Regions from separate parts of the Gottfriedia sp. NPDC057948 genome, predicted to be linked through region 1. Evidence: riboswitches for the same ligand, from Rfam matches in the RefSeq annotation. Region 1 holds a riboswitch; each other region holds the start of a gene.

What was found. A riboswitch is a leader RNA that binds a small molecule or an ion and turns the genes downstream of it on or off. The one in region 1 is predicted to bind thiamine pyrophosphate.
Region 2: another riboswitch for thiamine pyrophosphate. It lies ahead of ACFVRR_RS12870 (ABC transporter substrate-binding protein); the one in region 1 lies ahead of thiT (energy-coupled thiamine transporter ThiT).
Region 3: another riboswitch for thiamine pyrophosphate. It lies ahead of ACFVRR_RS20175 (thiamine phosphate synthase); the one in region 1 lies ahead of thiT (energy-coupled thiamine transporter ThiT).

The regions. Positions count from the first base shown of each region.
Region 1 is NZ_JBHVPN010000009.1:23,843-30,520, forward strand. It holds gene ACFVRR_RS14590 (ABC transporter ATP-binding protein) at 1-846, opposite strand, end outside; gene ACFVRR_RS14595 (Dps family protein) at 1,404-1,841, opposite strand; gene ACFVRR_RS14600 (hypothetical protein) at 2,158-2,313, opposite strand; gene ACFVRR_RS14605 (WxL domain-containing protein) at 2,726-4,807, shown strand; gene thiT (energy-coupled thiamine transporter ThiT) at 4,942-5,523, opposite strand; TPP riboswitch at 5,745-5,849, opposite strand; gene ACFVRR_RS14615 (low molecular weight protein-tyrosine-phosphatase) at 6,202-6,678, shown strand.
Region 2 is NZ_JBHVPN010000007.1:48,886-55,563, reverse strand. It holds gene hmpA (NO-inducible flavohemoprotein) at 1-811, opposite strand, end outside; gene ACFVRR_RS12880 (RrF2 family transcriptional regulator) at 998-1,441, shown strand; gene racE (glutamate racemase) at 1,539-2,330, opposite strand; TPP riboswitch at 2,563-2,672, shown strand; gene ACFVRR_RS12870 (ABC transporter substrate-binding protein) at 2,761-3,753, shown strand; gene ACFVRR_RS12865 (thiamine-binding protein) at 3,766-4,056, shown strand; gene ACFVRR_RS12860 (ABC transporter permease) at 4,056-4,823, shown strand; gene ACFVRR_RS12855 (ABC transporter ATP-binding protein) at 4,820-5,551, shown strand; gene ACFVRR_RS12850 (TatD family hydrolase) at 5,556-6,323, shown strand.
Region 3 is NZ_JBHVPN010000018.1:10,036-16,713, forward strand. It holds gene ACFVRR_RS20145 (hypothetical protein) at 1-790, shown strand, start outside; gene ACFVRR_RS20150 (hypothetical protein) at 875-1,042, opposite strand; gene ACFVRR_RS20155 (ThiF family adenylyltransferase) at 1,043-2,050, opposite strand; gene ACFVRR_RS20160 (thiazole synthase) at 2,047-2,814, opposite strand; gene thiS (sulfur carrier protein ThiS) at 2,817-3,020, opposite strand; gene thiO (glycine oxidase ThiO) at 3,047-4,138, opposite strand; gene ACFVRR_RS20175 (thiamine phosphate synthase) at 4,122-4,736, opposite strand; TPP riboswitch at 4,824-4,933, opposite strand; TPP riboswitch at 5,170-5,284, shown strand; gene thiC (phosphomethylpyrimidine synthase ThiC) at 5,421-6,678, shown strand, end outside.

The DNA.
Region 1 (6,678 bases):
TAGTTTGTCTAATGGTGGAACTGTACCTTCAATAATATGAAGTCTTTGATTTTTTGAATGGGTAGTAGGAATAGAGTTTAATAGTGAGCGCGTATATGGGTGTAATGGATTATTTAGTATTTCTTCTACTGAACCAGTCTCAATAATTTGTCCAGCATACATAACTGCAACACGATCTGCTACTTCTGCAACAACACTTAAGTCATGCGTAATTAAAATGATGCCTAGCTTCGTTTTCTTCTGTATTTCTTTTAATAAATCTAATATTTGAGCTTGTATTGTTACATCTAAAGCAGTAGTTGGCTCATCTGCAATGATGAACGAAGGGTTACATGCAATGGCAATTGAAATCATAGCACGTTGTCTCATACCACCAGATAATTCATGCGGGTACTGTTTATAAGTAACCTCTGGCTTTGGAATTCCAACTTGATCTAATAACTCTAATGCACGCTCTTTTTTTTGTGAACGTGAAAGATCAGTATGAAAATCTAAATTTTCTTCAATTTGTTTACCAATCGTCATTAAAGGATTAAGAGCAGTTAGAGGTTCTTGGAAAATCATTCCGATTTCCTTGCCTCGAATTTTATTCAATTTACTATCATTTAGCGTTAGTAAATTTGTACCCTTGTAAGAGATCGATCCATTCATTTTTGTACGATTATTTGAATGTAGTCCTAGGATTGATAGGGCTAGTGCACTTTTACCGCAGCCTGATTCACCCACAATTGCAAGAACTTCATTTTCATGGACAGTTAGTGATACATCATCCACAGCAGGATAGTATTGGTTGTTTATACGAAACGATGTCGTTAAATGTTCGATTTCCAAAAGAGGTTTTGACATTTCGTGTCTCCTTTCGAGATTTCATGAGCAAAATTGTTGATATATTTTGAATTTTCATAAGTATAATATTATTACGCGAATGTTTCAATATGAAAACATTTTCTGTAATATATAGTCCTTTTTGACTAAAAATCATTCGAAATTCAGATTAACTAGTAAATTAATAGGAAAAAAATGTCACTATGATTCGATAAAAAGGTTGATAGATTAAATAAAATAAGGGAGAGTAAGGAAAATACAAAATGAAAACGTTTCCAAAACAGTTTGAAGTTAGATAAAAAGATGTGTTTGAAAATAAAGGAGAATAAAAGAGGTTTTTGTCGGAAATTGAAATAATTTAGTGGAAAATATATTTCTGATGTACAATTTGTAGTTTTAAATTCCTAGTTCAAAATACCTGTTTTCACACGAAAAAATAAGAATTACATTAAAAAATATATGTCTACTAATATTTATTTTAGATAAATTAGGAAAGAAAAAAAGCAGTATAAAGATAAAAGGATGAATAATCCATTTTATTTTATACTGCTTTTCTTAATTTAATCTTAAGTCTTAATTCAATTTAAGTAGGCTGTTAACATCCAAACATGCTTTGCAAGTTGTTCTCGAATGGCTAAAAGTAAATCGTGAGTAACTGAATCATTTTCAGACTCTGCAATTTCCATACCATCTTTTAATTCTTCAATTAAATAATTATAGTCCTTAGTAATGTCCTGAACCATTTCATCAGAAGTAATATTCTTATTTGCTTCTTTAAGGCTTGAAGTATCAAGATACTCTCTCATTGTAGCTAGTGGTTTTCCACCAATTATTAACACTCGCTCTGCTAGCTCATCAATATGTAAACTTGCCTCATTGTAAAATTCCTCAAATTTAGTGTGTAGAGTGAAAAAATTTGGACCTTTTACATACCAATGATAGTTATGTAACTTTACAAATAGAATATTCCAGTCTGCTATTTGCTTATTTAGCACATCAACAGTCGTTTTTGAGATGGATGATGTATCCATTAAAATCCCTCCTCTAAATGATGTAAAAGATTAAAAAACCATATAAACCATCTTAACTGATAATGGGGAAAAATAGTCATGGTAATATTTGATAGCTAAGACAACAATTAGTAAAATTAACGTTAAATTGTAAATAGCTTTATATTGAAATAAAAAAATCAGCCTATTTGAGGGTTTGGATGGAGATTAGAAGATGAAAAGTACTTACTCATAACAGAAATAGAAAGAATATAAAAATAACATACTCTTAACAGGTTTATGAGTAAGTAAAATACCCCCATCCCTAAGGATGGGGGTTATTCTATGAATGTTCATTTTCTTTAGGCAGGGAAAGTTTCGGATCAATTCTAAGTGTATCATCCTCATTTAAAGCTTTTTTCAATAATAAAAATAATGATCCAATCATACCAAGAAGAATAATTACAAAAAAGAAAAAGATGATTACATCATAGACCAATGTTAAAACCCCCTTCGAAACTTTTCTGTATTCATATATATGATTGAAGAAAAGGACAGATAACCAAAATTCACAAAGTGTTCAAAATTAAAATGCATATTTAAAATGTGGATAGAATGTTTTTACTATTTGGTTGGATCAATCTAACTAAAAGCAAGTGACATCACCATTTGTAGCAGTTAAACCTAAAATAGTAAGAAGAACATCTCAAACAAAAAACAAGTTAAAACTCAACGTGATTACCGTTGATATAGGTAAAAAATGTCGTTGAACCATCGAAGATAATCATGTTACATTTTTCACATATTAACTGTGAGTTCAGCAAAGAAACAAAGTTGGAGGTTTTAATGTGATTTTCAGATCCGGAAAAGGATAGTGAAGAAAATTTTTTATTTTGGAATGGAGAAATATAATGGTGAAAAAAAGAAAACGACTTTTTAAAGCGATTGTTTTAGCATCCATTTTTGTCATCATGACGAGCGGGACGCAACCTAGTCTACTTGGATTAAAGGGACTACTTAAACCAACAATTACAGAAGCAGCAACATTTCCAAACTTGGTCCAAAACCCTACTTTTAATTTTGATAGTCAAACAACTACTTTTCCAAATTGGTCATTTATGGCGTATTTAAATAAAAGCCAAAGTCTAGGTCCTTATAGCTTCAATTTAGAGGATCAAGGTGACGGCTGGTATAAGGTATTTGGTGAAGTCAACCCAAAAAGTTATGTTAAACCTATTCCAGGAGGTGGGATTTTAATAAAGGTATTAAACACTGTAGATTCTCAAGAGTTAATAGCAATGAACCAAACGATTAACACAATTCCAGGACAAACTTATATCTTAAAGTTTCCTTTTAAACTTATTCAAAATGCGAATACCGATCCTAAGTATTCTTGGTTTGTATCTGACACAGAAAGTAATACCGCTCTAACGACAGATAAAGAATGGAGAGAATACACAGGACCTCAAAATATAACGACTACTTTCACTGCGATCGGAACTAAAGTGAATTTTAGAATTTATTTTGAAGACGGTATAAAAGATGCTCTTGATGGTAGTGGATTTCAAATCTTTCAGGTTGATCATGTTTCTGTTACAGTACTAGATACTGAGGCACCAAAAATAACGAATGCGACTATTACCATACCAGAAGGCTACACAGGTGGTGCATCATGGACCAATAAAAACACGACAATTCACTTTACAGCAACTGACGATCATGGTGTCGATCCCACAACGTATGAAGTTTCTACTGATAATGGTGGCACTTGGAGTAAAAACGGTTTAAGTAATGCCACCTCAACAGGCGTTGATTATACAGTTTCAACTCAAGGTACGACAAATATTCTAATTAGAGCAAAAGATGATTCTGGAAATCAAAGTAATCCAGTAACCGACCCTGGAGCTAAATTTACAGTCAAAATTGATAAAGAACTACCTATTACCAACTATGCTGACGGGCAATTATATAATAAAAATACAGCAACAAACATTACATTCAGTGATGCACTAAGCGGTATTGATACTGCTAAATTAAATGGGGCAACTATTTCTTCTGGCACAATAAACCCAACTGATGGGGAACACACATTAGTGATCACTGATAAAGCAGGTAATCAAAAAATTCTACACTTTACAGTAGACAAAACTATTTTACCGCCAGTTGTAAATCCGATTACAGATATCAGTACAAGTATAACGGGAACAGCAGAGGCGAATAGTACTGTGAAAATAGCATTACCTGACCAATCATTTTTAACGACAAGGGCCGGAGCGGATGGTTCATTCTCCGTACAGGTACCACAGTGGACATTGTATGATGGGGATGTAGTACGTGCAACTGCAACAGATGTCGCAGGTAATACCAGTACAGATACAAATGTAACGGTAACGGCAGAAACAAAAAATCCAGTCGATCCAACAAACCCGACAAGTCCAGTCGAACCTATTAACCCAACTGACCCAGAGAATCCTCATGAACCTGGAACAAAGAGTTCGTTAAGTATTGACTATGTGTCAAATTTCCATTTTGGTGCGCAGGAAGCTTCAGGTAAAAATGAAGTTTATACTGCTCAATTAGATGAAGTAAAACAAACTTCAGATGGTTCGATCATTAAAGTACCAAATTTTATTCAAGTAACAGACCATCGGAGAACAAAAACCGGATGGAAACTAACAGTGCAGCAAAATGAACAATTCAAGAGTGGTAATAATGAATTAACAGGTGCAGTTTTAAAATTAAATAATCCTATTTTAAACTCATCCACTCATGCGCAGTATAAACCAGTAGCCAATACAGTGACATTGATACCCGGTGGAGGTGCCCAGAATCTAGCTTTTGCAGATGAAGGAAAGGGACTTGGAACATGGACTATTGCATTTGGACAGAATCCATCTAGCATAACCCTTTTCGTGCCTGGAGCAGCTTATAAAGAAGTAGGTGCCAAATATAAAACAACATTAACATGGACATTAGTAGATGCACCACTTTAAAATCAAGAAACTTCCTATATAGATGTTAAAATGAAAGTAAATACCCCATCGAGTAAGTAATAAAAAAGACTACTCGGTGGGGTATCTTGTACTTTCTTATTTGAATGCGTTGGAACTTTAGACTGACTAAAAACTTATGCTGCTTGATTTCGATTCTTTTTAACATGAACAAGAACTGGTGCAGATGAAAGTAAAATGATTAATAAAACTGCACTAATAATAAAAGAAGGAACCATGTACCAAGCATTATATACTAATGAATAAAGAGAAACTGGTGTACCCTTTGGAGCGTATGAACCGTAAAACACGATCCCAGCAATAAAGTGGCAGATGAATCGAGCTAGTGAACCGATAAAAGTTCCTAAAATTATATAAGCAGCTGCACTTTTTTTATTGCCATTTGCTAAACTATTTTTTATTTGTTTATATACAAGACCAGCTAATCCGAGACTAGTAAATGCCAGAATATAGTCTAAAAATACTTGGATTGGATGAACAAAATATAGCTTTGTAACGATTTGTAGTGCTGCTAATAAAAGCCCAGTAATTAAACCTTGCTTTAATCCCCAACGAAAAGCAATTAGAAAAACTGGAATCATTGATAATGAAACAGAGCCACCTTGAGGTGCAGTAAATAATGGTAAGAAATCAAAAACGATTGCTAGTGCTGCACACATTGCTATTTCTGTCATTAATTGAATCTTTGATGTCTTCATATATATTTCCCCCTTTATCTAGTGGACAACTTATGTAGTGAAACACTTTGTAAGTAATGATGTCTGGGCGATTAGTCACATTTTATAATGTCTAGTTCCAGCGCCTTGCCCTTTGTGGTGTCGGGGCAAAAGCGAGCCGCTTCCACATTTCAAATTAAGGAGATTTCAGTAGGAATAAATAAAAAAAGCAATACTGGGTAGCATGATGAGCCCGGCGTTGCTTTTTCATCGTGCCACATCCCTACGTTAGTACTAACTAACAGGTTCAGAGGGTAAGAATAGCTACTCTATTCACTCTCAGCCAAATGGCTCCCCTTGTGGTTTTAGCTTACATTTAGTTGTCTTTACTAAATATAGTCAAGGTCATTTAAAAATACAATTAATTTATCTTTAAAAATTAAAAAAATTTGGCCATTATTAATGGAATCTTTGTGAGAATCGCTAAAAACATTAACCAATTTAAACTTTTAGATAATCATTAAAATTATTTTTAAAAAATGAGTGTAATCATAGCTATTATGTAAAAAATAAGCATTATAACTTTTATCTTATTTATACTAGTCATAAATTATTCACAATGGCTTGCTTTTCATTTTAAAATTTACCGTGTAGAATGAATACGAAAGAAACAGCTAAATTTTGGCAGAAAGTGTAAATAATTTGAAGGAGACATTTTAGATGATTCAAGTATTATTTGTCTGTTTAGGTAACATTTGTCGATCGCCAATGGCTGAGGCTGTTTTTCGTCATTTAGTGACAGAAAAAGGGTTAGATAAACAATTTATGATAGACTCAGCTGGTACTGGAGATTGGCATTTAGGTCACGCTCCACATAAGGGAACACAAGGTTTATTGAGTGAAAAAGGTATAACCTGCGAAGGTATGAAAGCTCGAAAAGTGACAGAAAATGACTTTAAATATTTTAGTTATATTGTTGCTATGGATGCACAGAATAAAGAGGATTTAATGAATTTAGCAAGAAATAATTGTATAGGAGAGATTTCACTACTTTCAGATTATGTTCCAGCATCAATGTGGAAGGAAGTGCCTGATCCATATTATACGGGTAATTTTAATGAAGTATATGACATCATTACAGAAGGATGCTCTCATTTACTTCAGCATATTTTAAAGCAACACCAATTAACAGTTTAG
Region 2 (6,678 bases), on a different contig from region 1:
AAACAACATCTGAATCAATTTCAGTATTTAAAGTAAATTCACCTGCTGGAGCAGTAATTTCTAATGTATCACCAACATTTACTTGATTGTGCAGGTAGTTTGAGAATTTACCTAGTGGTTGGTTTTCTTCAGCTTCTCTTTTTACTGAAATTCTAAAGTGATTTTTACCTGGTGCATCAGATAAGCTATATTGTCTGTTTGATAAATATTTTTCACCAGGAATTTGAGAACGAACAGTAATATATTGACCAGCTAAGAAAGTAGGAACTGAAGAACCATCTTTAGGAACTAAGTAGAATGAAGTAATTACATCGCTTTCTTCAACTTTTTCGATGATTTTAAACTCTTTAAATTCAGACCAACCGCCTTCTTGAGAAGATGCTTCCTCATACATTTCTTTTTCGATATCGATAAATACTTGTGCAATAACTCCATATGCTTCCGCCCAAGCACCTAGTATTTCATCAGTTGCAGCATCACCAAGTACTTCTTTAATTGCCCTTAATAAATGTTGCCCTACGATTGGATAGTGCTCTGCTTTAACTTGAAGACTGCGGTGTTTTTGCGCAATTTGTTTTACAACAGGAATAATTGTTGCTAGTTTATCAATGTTTTGTGCAGCAGCTAAAACAGTATTTGCAAGAGCAGTTTGTTGTCTACCTTGTTGTTGATTTGTATGATTAAATACATTTAATAGTTCAGGATGATTAGTAAATAAATTTTTATAGAATACTTTAGTGATTTCTGTACCCTTTACTTCTAAGACTGGAACTGTTGACTTAATAATATCAATTGTTTTTTGAGAAAGCATGAAAAATCCCCCTAATCACGTTTTAAAGTAGTATTGTGAATACATCTTTATCTTAGACCTAGAATTTATTTAAAGCAATATATAAAATACATCTTTTATGTATTTTTTCGCAAAAATGCATAAAAGTTTAAAAAAAGTTCACAATTATGCTATGATTAATCTTAAATAAAACAGTGAGGACAAGTTATGCGTTTAACAACTTATTCGGATTACTCTCTTCGTGTACTAATATTTCTAAGCTCTGAGCCACGTGAAAAATTAGTTAATATTAAGGACATCGCTGAAGCTTATGATATTTCAAAAAATCATTTAATGAAAATAATTTATAATTTAGGAAAGATGGGTTACATCGAAACGATCCGTGGCAGAAACGGTGGAATCCGTTTAGCTAAATTACCATCAGAAATAAATATCGGTGAAATAATTCGTAAAACTGAAGAAGACTTTAATATTGTAGAATGTTTTGAACACGGTAACACTTGTGTTATTACACCTGTTTGTTCTTTAAAACATATATTTAATAATGCATTAGAACAATTTTTACATGTATTAGATCAATATACTTTAGATGATATTGTAAAGAACAATGCGATGCTTAAAGATTATTTTTCAAGTAATACAAAAGAATAAATATTATGAAATAGAAGAGCGTTCGTAATTTAAAAACACAAAAACCAACAAAGGCTTACTTTGTTGGTTTTTTTCATTTAAAGTGGTCTATTGACCTTTATAGTTTAATATACTTTACGTTTTCCATCGGTTCTTGGAATAAGGATGAAGCTATTTTACTAAAAATGGTTGGATCTCCAGTTGTAAAAAATTCATGTGAAGTAATTTCAGAGTTAGATAATATATTTTGTTGATCCAGAATTGCACTTACTTCTAAAGCTGTTTCATCACCAGAGCTGATCAGTTGGATTGATGGTCCCATCACTTTTTGGATGATTGGACCAAGTAATGGATAATGCGTGCAACCTAGAATTAGGGTATCAATATTTGAATCAATAAGCGGTGCAAGAGTGTGTTTAACAATCTCAAATATTTCAGGTTTATTGTAGTCCCCATTTTCAACAATTCCAGCAAACTCTGGGCATGCCAAGCCTTCAATTATAACTTTGTCATTAATCCGCTTTAGTGCGGAATGATATGCTTTACTATTAATAGTAGCATTCGTCCCAATGACACCGATTTGGTCATTTTGTGTTAATTTTATTGCTGCTCTAGCACCTGGGCGGACAACTCCAATGACTGGTATTTGAAGTTTTTCCCGCATCTCATTTAAGACGACTGAAGTTGCTGTATTACAGGCGATGACTAACATTTTTATATCTTTCTCCAATAGAAAATTAGTCATTTCCCAAGTGAATTCTCTGATTTCCGTATATGGTCGTGATCCGTATGGACATCTTGCAGTATCGCCTAAGTATAAAATGTCCTCTTTAGGTAATTGTCTTATAATTTGTTTGGCAACTGTTAAGCCCCCAACACCTGAGTCAATGACTCCGATTGGTTTATTCAAAAAATCCCCTCATTTTACTTAATAATTTGTTGATGTAGTATATTCTTTATTCATTTAAGATTTTACTATAAGAAATGATATTTTTGTTTATCATTCTCTTTTTAAAAATGTTAAAATTTCATAGTTTTATTTCTCCTATTAACAGAGTATTAAAACATTTAAACACAAGTTAAAAATAATTCGTAAATTCAATCATTATCTGTTATATTAATGAGGAAAAGTTTATATATGAGAAAAAATGTGGAGGAGCCAGTGTTGCTGGCTGAGATAGCATCCTTAAGATGTTGACTCTTAGAACCTGATCTGGGTGATGCCAGCGTAGGGAACAGTATCTCTTTTTAGATATGTTTTTTACAGCGCATTTACGTCCGGGTTAGTATCCGGACGTTTTCTTTTTGTATAAACAAAAAACAAAAAGGAGATATAGATAATGAAAAAACTAGTAGTATTTTTAGTAGCTATTTGTTTAATGTTAACTGGGTGTGGTCAAAACAAAACTGCTACGACTAAAAAGCCAAAGCAATTAAAAAAGGTGACAGTCGTACTAGACTGGACGCCAAATACAAATCATACTGGGCTATTTGTTGCTAAGGAAAAAGGTTACTTTAAGGAACAAGGACTTGATGTAGATATAATCAGCCCAGGAGAAACAGGTGCAGACCAATTAGTTGCATCTGGTAAAGCAGATTTTGGGGTTTCTTATCAAGAGTCAATTACACAAGCAAGAGTTCAAAATGTACCGATTGTATCAATTGCAGCAATTATTCAACATAATACTTCTGGCTTTGCATCACCAGTGAAAAAAGGAATTAAGTCTCCAAAAGATTTCGTTGGAAAAACATATGGTGGATGGGGTTCACCGGTTGAAAAGGCTATTTTAAAATCACTTATGTCAGAAGAAAATGCTAATGTTAATAAGTTAAATATCGTTAATATGGGAGAGGCTGATTTCTTTACAGCGGTAAAAAGAGATATCGATTTTGCGTGGATTTATCAAGGATGGACAGGGATTGAAGCAGAGCTACGTGGAGAAAAATTAAACATGATTTATTTAACTGATTATAGTAAAAAGCTAGATTACTATACTCCAGTTTTAGCTACGAATGAAAAAATGATTAGTAAAAACCCTAAAATAGTAAAAGCATTTGTGGCTGCAGCATCAAAAGGATATAATTTTGCGATTGATAACCCAAAAGAAGCTGCATCGATTTTAATAAAGGATAATCCGGATTTAGATAAAAAATTAGTGGAAAAAAGTCAAGAATGGTTAGCATCTAAATATAAAGATGATGCAGAACGTTGGGGTGAGCAAAAATTATCAGTTTGGAAAAACTATGCTGATTTCTTAGCTGAAAATAAATTATTAGAAGGAAACTTTAAGCCAAAAGAAGCATTTACGAATGAATTCTTACCAGCGAAATAAGGAGGAGCAAAAATGCAAACTACTTTAATGAGTGTCCAAATTATACCGAAAACAAATAATATTGAGGATGTTATTCCAGCAGTTGATGAAGCAATTAAAATTATTGATGAATCAGGTGTAAAATATCAAGTTCAACCATTGGAAACAACTATGGAAGGCGACTTGAATCAATTATTAATGGTTGTTCAAAAAATGAATGAAAGAATGATTGAAATAGGTTGCCACAATGTAATAACTCAAATGAAAATACTTTATCAACCACAAGGTATTACGATGGATGTGTTAACGGAGAAGTACCGTTAATGAAATCTAAAAATATAAAAGGATGGCAACCTATCGTTGTCATCCTGCTTTTTTTAATTTGCTGGCAGCTAAGTATTAAAATTTGGAAAATCGAATCTTGGTTATTACCAGGACCAATCGCAATCTTTAAAGAAGGAATGAAATCAACTGATTCACTACTTCCTCATATTTCTTCTACTATTCAATTAACGATTATTGGTTTGTTAATTGGTAGTTTATTAGGATTTTTAATCGCATTTCTATTGCATTTAATTCCAGGTGTTAGGGAAGCTTTTTACCCATTATTAATTCTTTCGCAAAATGTACCAATTATCGTATTGGCACCGCTTTTAATTATTTGGTTTGGATTTGGTGTATTACCTAAATTAATTATTATTTCTCTTGTTTGTTTTTTCCCTGTTACAGTTTCAGCGTTGGATGGTTTCCGACAAACACCAAGTGAACTAATAAATTATATGAAAATGGCGGGAGCATCCAAATCACAAATTTTTTGGAAAGTTGAATTGCCTTTTTCTCTACCTTCCATTTTTTCTGGCTTAAAGATTTCAGCGACTTATAGTGTTATGGGAGCAGTTATCTCTGAATGGCTAGGAGCGAAATCTGGAATTGGAGTCTATATGACTTTAGCTTCATCTTCATTTAGAACAGATCGAGTATTTGTTTCAATTTTTATCATTATGTTTTTAAGTATGCTTTTCTTCTTCCTAATAGTTGTAATTGAACGTTTTACTGTTAAATGGAAAGTTAAAGGGGAGAAACGGAAATGACACTACAAGTGGAACAATTATCAAAGAGTTATAGCGGTCATCAAGTATTAGAAAATATATCCCTTTATGTAAACGAGGGTGAATTTGTATCGATTCTAGGTCCATCTGGTAGTGGGAAAAGTACGTTGTTCCATCTTATTGGAGGTTTAGTAAAACCAGATTCTGGAGAAGTAAAGTTAAATGGGTCGATAATAAATGGAGAACTTGGTCATGTTAGTTTTATGCCTCAGGATCATTCATTACTACCTTGGAGAACAGTATTAAAAAATATTGTTTTGTCACAAGAATTAAAACATAAGCCTGATGAAAAATTGGCAAGAGACTGGCTTAAAAGAACTGGCTTAGAAAACTATGAGAATGCTTACCCTCATGAATTATCTGGTGGTATGAAACAAAGAGTTTCATTTTTAAGGTCTCTACTAGCACCGCAGTCGTTCATGTGTATGGATGAGCCTTTTTCAGCTTTAGATGAGTTCACTAGACTTGAAATGCAACAATGGCTTTTATCAATTTGGGAGGAGCAACGACGATCAATTTTATTAGTAACACATAATATTGATGAAGCGTTGTTAATGTCTGATCGAATATATATATTTTCTGACAAACCCGCCAAAATCAAAGAAGAAATCATAGTGCCATTTTCAAGACCACGTAAAAAAGAAATATTATTAAGTGATGAATTTACGGAATATAAAAGAAAAATCTATTTGGCTTTAGAGAAGGAGTAATACGATGAAAATGATAGATGCTCATATTCATTTAGATTCTTATGATACTAGTCAAAGAGAAGAAATATTAACTAATATACAAAGACACGAAATCGAAGCGCTCATTTCGGTATCGATGGATTTAAAATCTAGTAAGAAAAATTTAGAGTTGAAAAATCAAAATAATAGTGTATATCCAGCATTCGGATTTCATCCTGAACAACAAATCCCTTCTGATGAAGAGGTTGATAAATTAATTGAATGGATGAAGAACCATCAGGATGAAATGGTCGCAATCGGAGAAGTTGGATTACCATATTATAAGAATTTAGAAGAACAGATTGATTACGTACCTTATATTAAATTACTAGGAAAATTTATCTCGCTTGCAAAAGAGTTAAATAAACCAATCATATTACATGCAGTGTATGAGGACGCCGAAACCGTATGTAATCTATTAGAAAAATATTTTATTAAAAAAGCCCATTTTCATTGGTTTAAAGGGGACGAGGTTACAATAAATCGGATGATGAAAAATGAGTATTTTATCTCGATTACACCAGATGTATTATATGAAAATGAGATTCAAGACTTAGTAAAAAAGTATCCTTTAGAATTAATGATGATAGAAACAGATGGTCCTTGGCCATTTGAAGGGCCTTTTGAAAATGAGTGGACACATCCAAAATTTATGCATCAATCAGTTGCAAAGATAGCTGAGTTAAAAGACATAGATCTATCAAGTGCATATAAAACTTTATATGAAAATACTAAGAGGTTTTATAGTATATAAAATAAGAAAATCGTTTTCCGACAGGAAACGATTTTTTTTCACGCTGTTGAAAAACAACTTTGTCAATTAAATTACCAAATTTTCGTAAAAGGCGTAAAGTGATGTTGATTTCCACTACAGGATGCTCGCTTTCCATGGGGCGAGATTCTTTCGCCTCCTCGGCAAGTCTGCGGGGTCTCAGCCTTCCCGCTTATCCCATAGGAGTCGAGCATCCCTCCGTTCCAATCAACTTATTCATCAAAAAGAGTCTTCAATAAATCCTAAACAAATAGCCTTTACTAGAGTAACCTAAATGTTAATAGTAAAAGCTTGGATGTCAATAAATATCGAACATTTTAAACTAATCAATTGAATT
Region 3 (6,678 bases), on a different contig from region 1:
GTTACTTAGTTTTGTTATAGTTATTGGTTTAAGTGGATGTGGAAATATGTCCCATACAGCTTCTACTCATGAAAGTATGAATCATGAAACAAAAGAAGAAAAAGATTCAACAAAGGTACAATTTACGTTTAACAGTAATCCTGAAAGTGGTAAGAAAGTAGATCTAAACATTCAAGTTAATGATTTGATGGGGAAAACAGTAAATAAATTTGAGTTCGAGCACGAAAAATTAATGCATTTAATTGTTGTAAGTAAGGATTTATCATATTTTGACCATTTGCACCCAGTATACAAAGGTAAAGGGTTATTTACAGTCACACCGGATTTTCCAAGTGGTGGTGAATATAAATTATTTGCAGATTTTATACCTGAGGGCTCTGATAAAAACGTAAAAACAAAACTAGTGCAAGTGTCAGGTGAGCAAGCTAAACCAGTTTCACTAATACCAGATAGAGTATTAACAAAAGTAATTGATGGAAAGGAGGTTACTTTAAAATTTGATAAATTGACGACAAAGAATGAAGTTAAAATGACATTTACGATTAAGGATGCTAAAACCCAAAAAGGTATTACTGATTTACAGCCTTATTTGGGTGCTATTGGTCATGTTGTTGCGATTAGTGGTGATACGAATACTTACTTACATGTCCATCCAATGAATGAAAAGTCAAGTGGACCTGACGCAGAGTTTATGACTAGTTTTCCTAAAAAAGGATTATATAAAATATGGGGACAGTTTAAACAAAATGGAGATTTGTTTATAGTACCATTTATTGTAGATGTGCCATAAATTAAACAGTTAAAAAGCAGGAAACCCTTTGTTTTCCTGCTTTTTTATATTTTCTTAAAGTTATATATTTACATATTAATTGTTTTATAAGATATTCGGCTTAATATCTGCAGGATGACTATTTGGTTTTTTTAAACCATCAGTCTTACTAGCATCGTTAAGTGATAAGTATTTAGTTTCAGGTGCCCATGCAATTGAAACTAGTGTTCCAACGACTAAAACTCTGGTAAAATATTGTTGTAAAAAAGTCATTCAACCTAAAACTTTGTGATAGAGTTCCTTAGCAACAGATGGTTCCTTTGTACCGTGAATGATCGCTCGACCGTCTTTAAATAAAACAATGCGATGATCTTCATAAGTACATGACAATAAATAAGGATTTACAATCAAATCAGTTACTAACCCTTGTAATCTTTCAGACAGGTTAGTTAGTGTTGGGGTTTTAGAAGATGATACTCTTAGTTGGACTGCATCTCTTCCACATAAAACATATGACTTCATATGGTCATCATCTTTTAAAAATGGATAACTTCTTATAGGACCACATGTTGGACAATTTTTATTTTTTAATTTTTCGATGTTAATATCAGACTTTTCATGCTTCCATACATCAATCGATTGTAAGATTGGTAAAAGTTCATAGTTAGTAAGATATTGCATGGCATAGGTTACTTGGTAGGCAGCAATTATTTGCACAATTGGACTGATTACTCCTACTGTATCGCAAGTTATATTTAAAGTTGGTATATGATTTAATAAACAGTTAAGACAAGGAGTTTTTCCTGGAATAATTGGAAACGAGAGGCCGTAGCTTCCAACACACGCACCAAAAATAAAAGGAATCCTATGCTTAATTGCTGCATCATTCACTACCATTCTAGTTTCAAAATTATCTGTTGCATCTAGTATGATTGTTTGACCTTTAATCAGCTCTTCAATATTAAGACTAGTAATATCTGTTATTAAACTAGTAATGGACACTTCACTATTAATTTGTTGAAGTCGATTTTTAGCTGCAATTACTTTAGGTAGTTTATTTCTAGCATCTTCTTCAGTATAAAGTGATTGCCTTTGTAAATTACTCCATTCAACGTAATCACGGTCAACAATTGTTATATTTCCAATTCCTGCTCTTACAAGTATTTCTGCTATTGATGAGCCTAGTGCACCTACACCAATAATAATGGCACTGGCTTTTTGTAAGTTTGATTGGCGATCTCTTCCTAAAAATAATTCTTGCTTTACATAACGGTTTGTCAAGAATTCACCAACCCTGTGATTGGGCTACTAGCTTCACCATAATTTTTTTCTTCAATTCTTCCTGCCTCATAACCAAGCCTTCCTGCTTCAATAGCAAGCTTCATTGCAACGGCCATTTTTACAGGATCTTTCGCATTAGAAACTGCAGTATTTAAAAGGACTCCATCAGCACCTAGTTCCATCGCAAAAGCTGCATCTTTTGGAGACCCGATTCCGGCATCTACTATAACAGGAACATTCGATTCCTCAATGATGAATTTAAGATTTAATGGATTAATAATTCCTTTTCCGGAACCGATTGGAGATGCACCTGGCATAATCGCATGTACACCAAGTTCTTCTAGTCTTCTTGCTAGCACAACATCATCGGAAGTATAAGGTAAAACAATAAAGCCTTCGTTTAATAACATTTCTGATGCCTTCAATGTTTCGATTGGATCAGGTAATAATGATTTATCACACCCAATTACTTCAACCTTGATCATATCGCACAAGCCTGACGCTTTTGCCAATCGTGCAATTCTAACTGCCTCTTCAGCAGTTTTTGCACCAGCTGTATTTGGCAATAGTTTATATTTCGTTAGATCTAATTGTTCAAGAAAATTTGGTTGAGATTCCTCAAAAATATTCATTCTTCTAACAGCAAACGTTAGGATCTCGGCTTCCGATACTTCAACTGCTTCTTTCTGGACTTCAAATGAAGGGTATTTTCCTGTTCCTAATAATAATCTTGAATGAAACGTATGATTTCCTACTTTTAACATAATTAGCCACCACCTACAAAATGTATTAATTCTACAGAATCTCCGTTAGAGAGATGAGTTAACGAATACTGTTCCTTATAAATAATTTCTTTATTTACCTCGACAATAACAATTCGGTTTTCTAATTGATATTTATTTAGCAGATCCTGAATTGTACAGGTTTCGCTCGAAATATCAATATTCTTTCCGTTTAATCTTATTTCCAAAAGATTACACCCCCAAAGAGTTAAAATTAACGATTGATTTTAAATGCTTCGATCCAGTTACGATTGACTTTCCGCTTAAGGATCAAATCTCGAATTAATTTTCCAGTTGCTGGTGCAAGCAATATTCCATTTCGAAAATGGCCGGTCGCAAATAAGATTTGATCCTCTTCTGGATGAGTTCCAATAAAGGGATTATAGTCGAGAGTTCGCGGTCGTAATCCTGCCCAAAATGAATCAATTTTCATGTCTTCAATTTCGGGAAGCATTTTTTTAGCGTTTTGTATTAATGACTCAATCCCCTTTAAGCTAGGGTTCTCATTCCATTCGTTATCGACCATCGTAGCCCCAATGACAAGGCGGCCGTCATTCCTTGGAACAATATAATTTTGTTCATGGAAGAGAGTATGCTTTAATGCAACCTTTTCACTTTTGACCGAGATGCATTCACCTTTAACGGGAATAATTTCGTGATGTAATCCAAGCTGTCCAAACAATGAATTACTCCAAACGCCACTTGCAACCACAATAGTTTTTGCTTCAAAATCGCCATTTGTTGTTTTAATTAAATAATGTGAATCATTTTTTTGAATCTGAAATACATGTGTATATTCAAAAATAGATGCACCTAAAATTTGAGCACTTTTGCAAAACGCATTACAGACAGAAACAGGTAATACATTCACATCGTCTTCAATATAAGCTGCTCCAATGATGTTTGGATGGATGCCAAGTATCTGTTTTTTTAACTCCTCCTGGTTATACCAAAGTGCCGAAGTTTGAGTGAGTAGCGGAGTTAATTGTTTTTTTTCTAAATCTGTATAAGCTAGTTTGAAAATGCCACCTTTTTTAAGTTCAATATCAATTCCACATAATTCTTTTAATTCTTCTTGAAGGTGAAAATAAGTTAATTGACTATTTCTAGCAAAAGTAAAAAACGACTCGGAGTGATCCCACTCGGAATGGGCACCAAGCATTCCAGCAGCTGCCTTAGTTGTTTTCTGTCCAACTTGTTGTCCTTCAAGAACTGCGACATGAATATTTTCTTTCGCTAGATAATAAGCAATGGAACAACCTATTATTCCACCACCAATTACTACAACATCAAATTTCTTGTTCATAAGCGAATTTGCACCTTTCAAAATATTGCAGCGCAGCTTCTAGAGGATTTCGGGCAGAAAATATGCCAGACATGACAGCTATACCATCAATTTCGTTCTCTTTTAGAACTTGGATATGTTCAGGTAATATTCCGCCGACTGCATAGATTGGTATAGTTAACGTTTTTTTCATTTCTGGAATTAGTTCAATCCCATTAGGTGTTAATCCATTTTTACACTCTGTTTCAAAACAATGACCGTACAGAATATAGTCAGCTTTATCATTTTCTGCCTGTATTGCTTCAGTAAGTGTGTGAACTGATTTTCCTACTCGTAAATTAGGAAAATATTCTTTTACATCAACAAGTGGAAGACCATGTCCCGGTAAGTGAATATTTGATAGGTTAGAGAAAATAGCTATATCTAAACGATCATTTAAAACAATTTTTTTCATATCTACCTTGTTTATTTTTAGTAGATTTAAGAGTGATAGTAGCTCAATTGCCATTTTCGACTTTTCGCGAATATGTACATAGTCGACTGCATCGATTATTTGAATTATTTTTGTAGCAAGTACTTTGACTGAGTGCTGATCATCTGTAATTGCAATAAGTTCCATGGCCCAGCCTCTTTCATTTGCAAAATTTTTTCAAACAAAAAAACCACTTTCCTAAAAAAAGAAAGTGGTTACATTACACGCGAAAAAAGTAAAAATGCGCCACTTTCCTACGCAGGTACTAGCCTGTTCAGGTTTTGAGGGTTTAAAAGTAACTACCTTATTCTCAGCCCTTATCAAGGGATCCCCTAGTGATGAATATGTATGAAAATTAATCTTAGCATAGCATATAAAAAATAATATTCAATACTAAATTTATTTTTACTAGTCCAATTTTATTACCAGAAATTGGGCTTGAAGTATAGTGAAATCAAGTGTTTTTAGGAATATAAAAAAACCAAAAATTTTTTTTGTTTGGAGTTTCTGTAAAAATTTAGGGAAATAAAAACATTTACATTTTAAATTTATGGGTTTATATTTAGTTTGAACAATTTAATAGATTGACTAGGGGTGTCCAATTAATTGGGCTGAGAGAGAAACGTGATTAAGTTTCTTAACCCTCAGGACCTGATCTGGTTCATACCAGCGTGGGGAAGTTAGAAATTTTCATTAATGATTACATAATTATTAATGTAGTTTTGCTAACACTTAGCCGGGTCTTAAACATAAGATTCCGGCTTTTTTTCATGCTTTAAATGGATTGGATTTCGTCCTTTTTAAACTAATTAAAAAGGGGAATGAAATCAAATGAACAATTCTGTAAATGAAATGAATTTTTCCATCATGTCTAGTTTTTCAGGAAGTAAGAAGGTATATGTTGAAGGATCTAGACCTGACATTAAGGTGCCAATGCGTGAGATTCAATTAAGTCCAACAACTGGCACTTTTGGCGAAGAAGAAAATGCTCCAGTTAGAGTATACGACACTAGTGGACCTTACACAGACTCAGCTAGCTCAGTTGATATTCGAATGGGACTTAAGGCGATTAGACATAACTGGGTAATCGAACGAAATGATGTTGAAGAGTATGAAGGACGTGAAATAAAGCCTGAAGATAATGGATATAGAAAAGAGTCAGATCAACATAATGTTGAAGTATTTAAAGGGTTAAAAAGAAAACCATTACGTGCAAAAGATAATGGAAATATTACTCAAATGCATTATGCTCGTAAAGGGATTATTACACCTGAAATGGAATTTATTGCGATTCGAGAGAATGTTTCAGCCGAATTTGTTCGTGATGAGGTTGCAAAAGGAAGGGCTGTCATTCCATCGAATATTAATCACCCTGAAAGTGAGCCAATGATTATCGGTCGTAATTTTCATGTGAAAATTAATGCCAATATAGGTAATTCAGCGGTTACGTCTTCAATCGAAGAAGAAGTAGAAAAAATGACATGGGCTACTCGTTGGGGAGCGGATACGATGATGGACCTTTCTACTGGGAAGAATATTCATACAACACGTGAATGGATTGTCCGAAACTCGCCGGTACCAGTAGGGACAGTTCCGATTTATCAGGCGCTTGAAAAGGTTAATGGAATTGCTGAAGATTTAACCTGGGAAGTGTTTAGAGATACTCTAATCGAACAAGCGGAACAAGGGGTAGACTATTTTACGATTCATGCGGGAGTATTATTACGCTATATCCCATTAACGGCAAAACGAGTGACAGGAATTGTATCTCGTGGTGGGTCTATTTTGGCTCAATGGTGTTTAGCTCACCATAAAGAGAATTTTTTATATACTCATTTTGAAGAAATTTGTGAAATTATGAAGCGTTATGACGTAACCTTCTCTTTAGGAGATGGACTGAGACCGGGCTCAATTGCAGATGCAAATGATGAAGCACAATTCGCTGAGTTAGAAACACTAGGTGAGTTAACGAAAATTGCTTGGAAACACGATGTTCAAGTTATGATTGAAGGACCAGGACATGTACCAATGCACTTAATTAAAGAGAATATGGATAAACAATTAGAAATTTGTCAAGAAGCGCCATTTT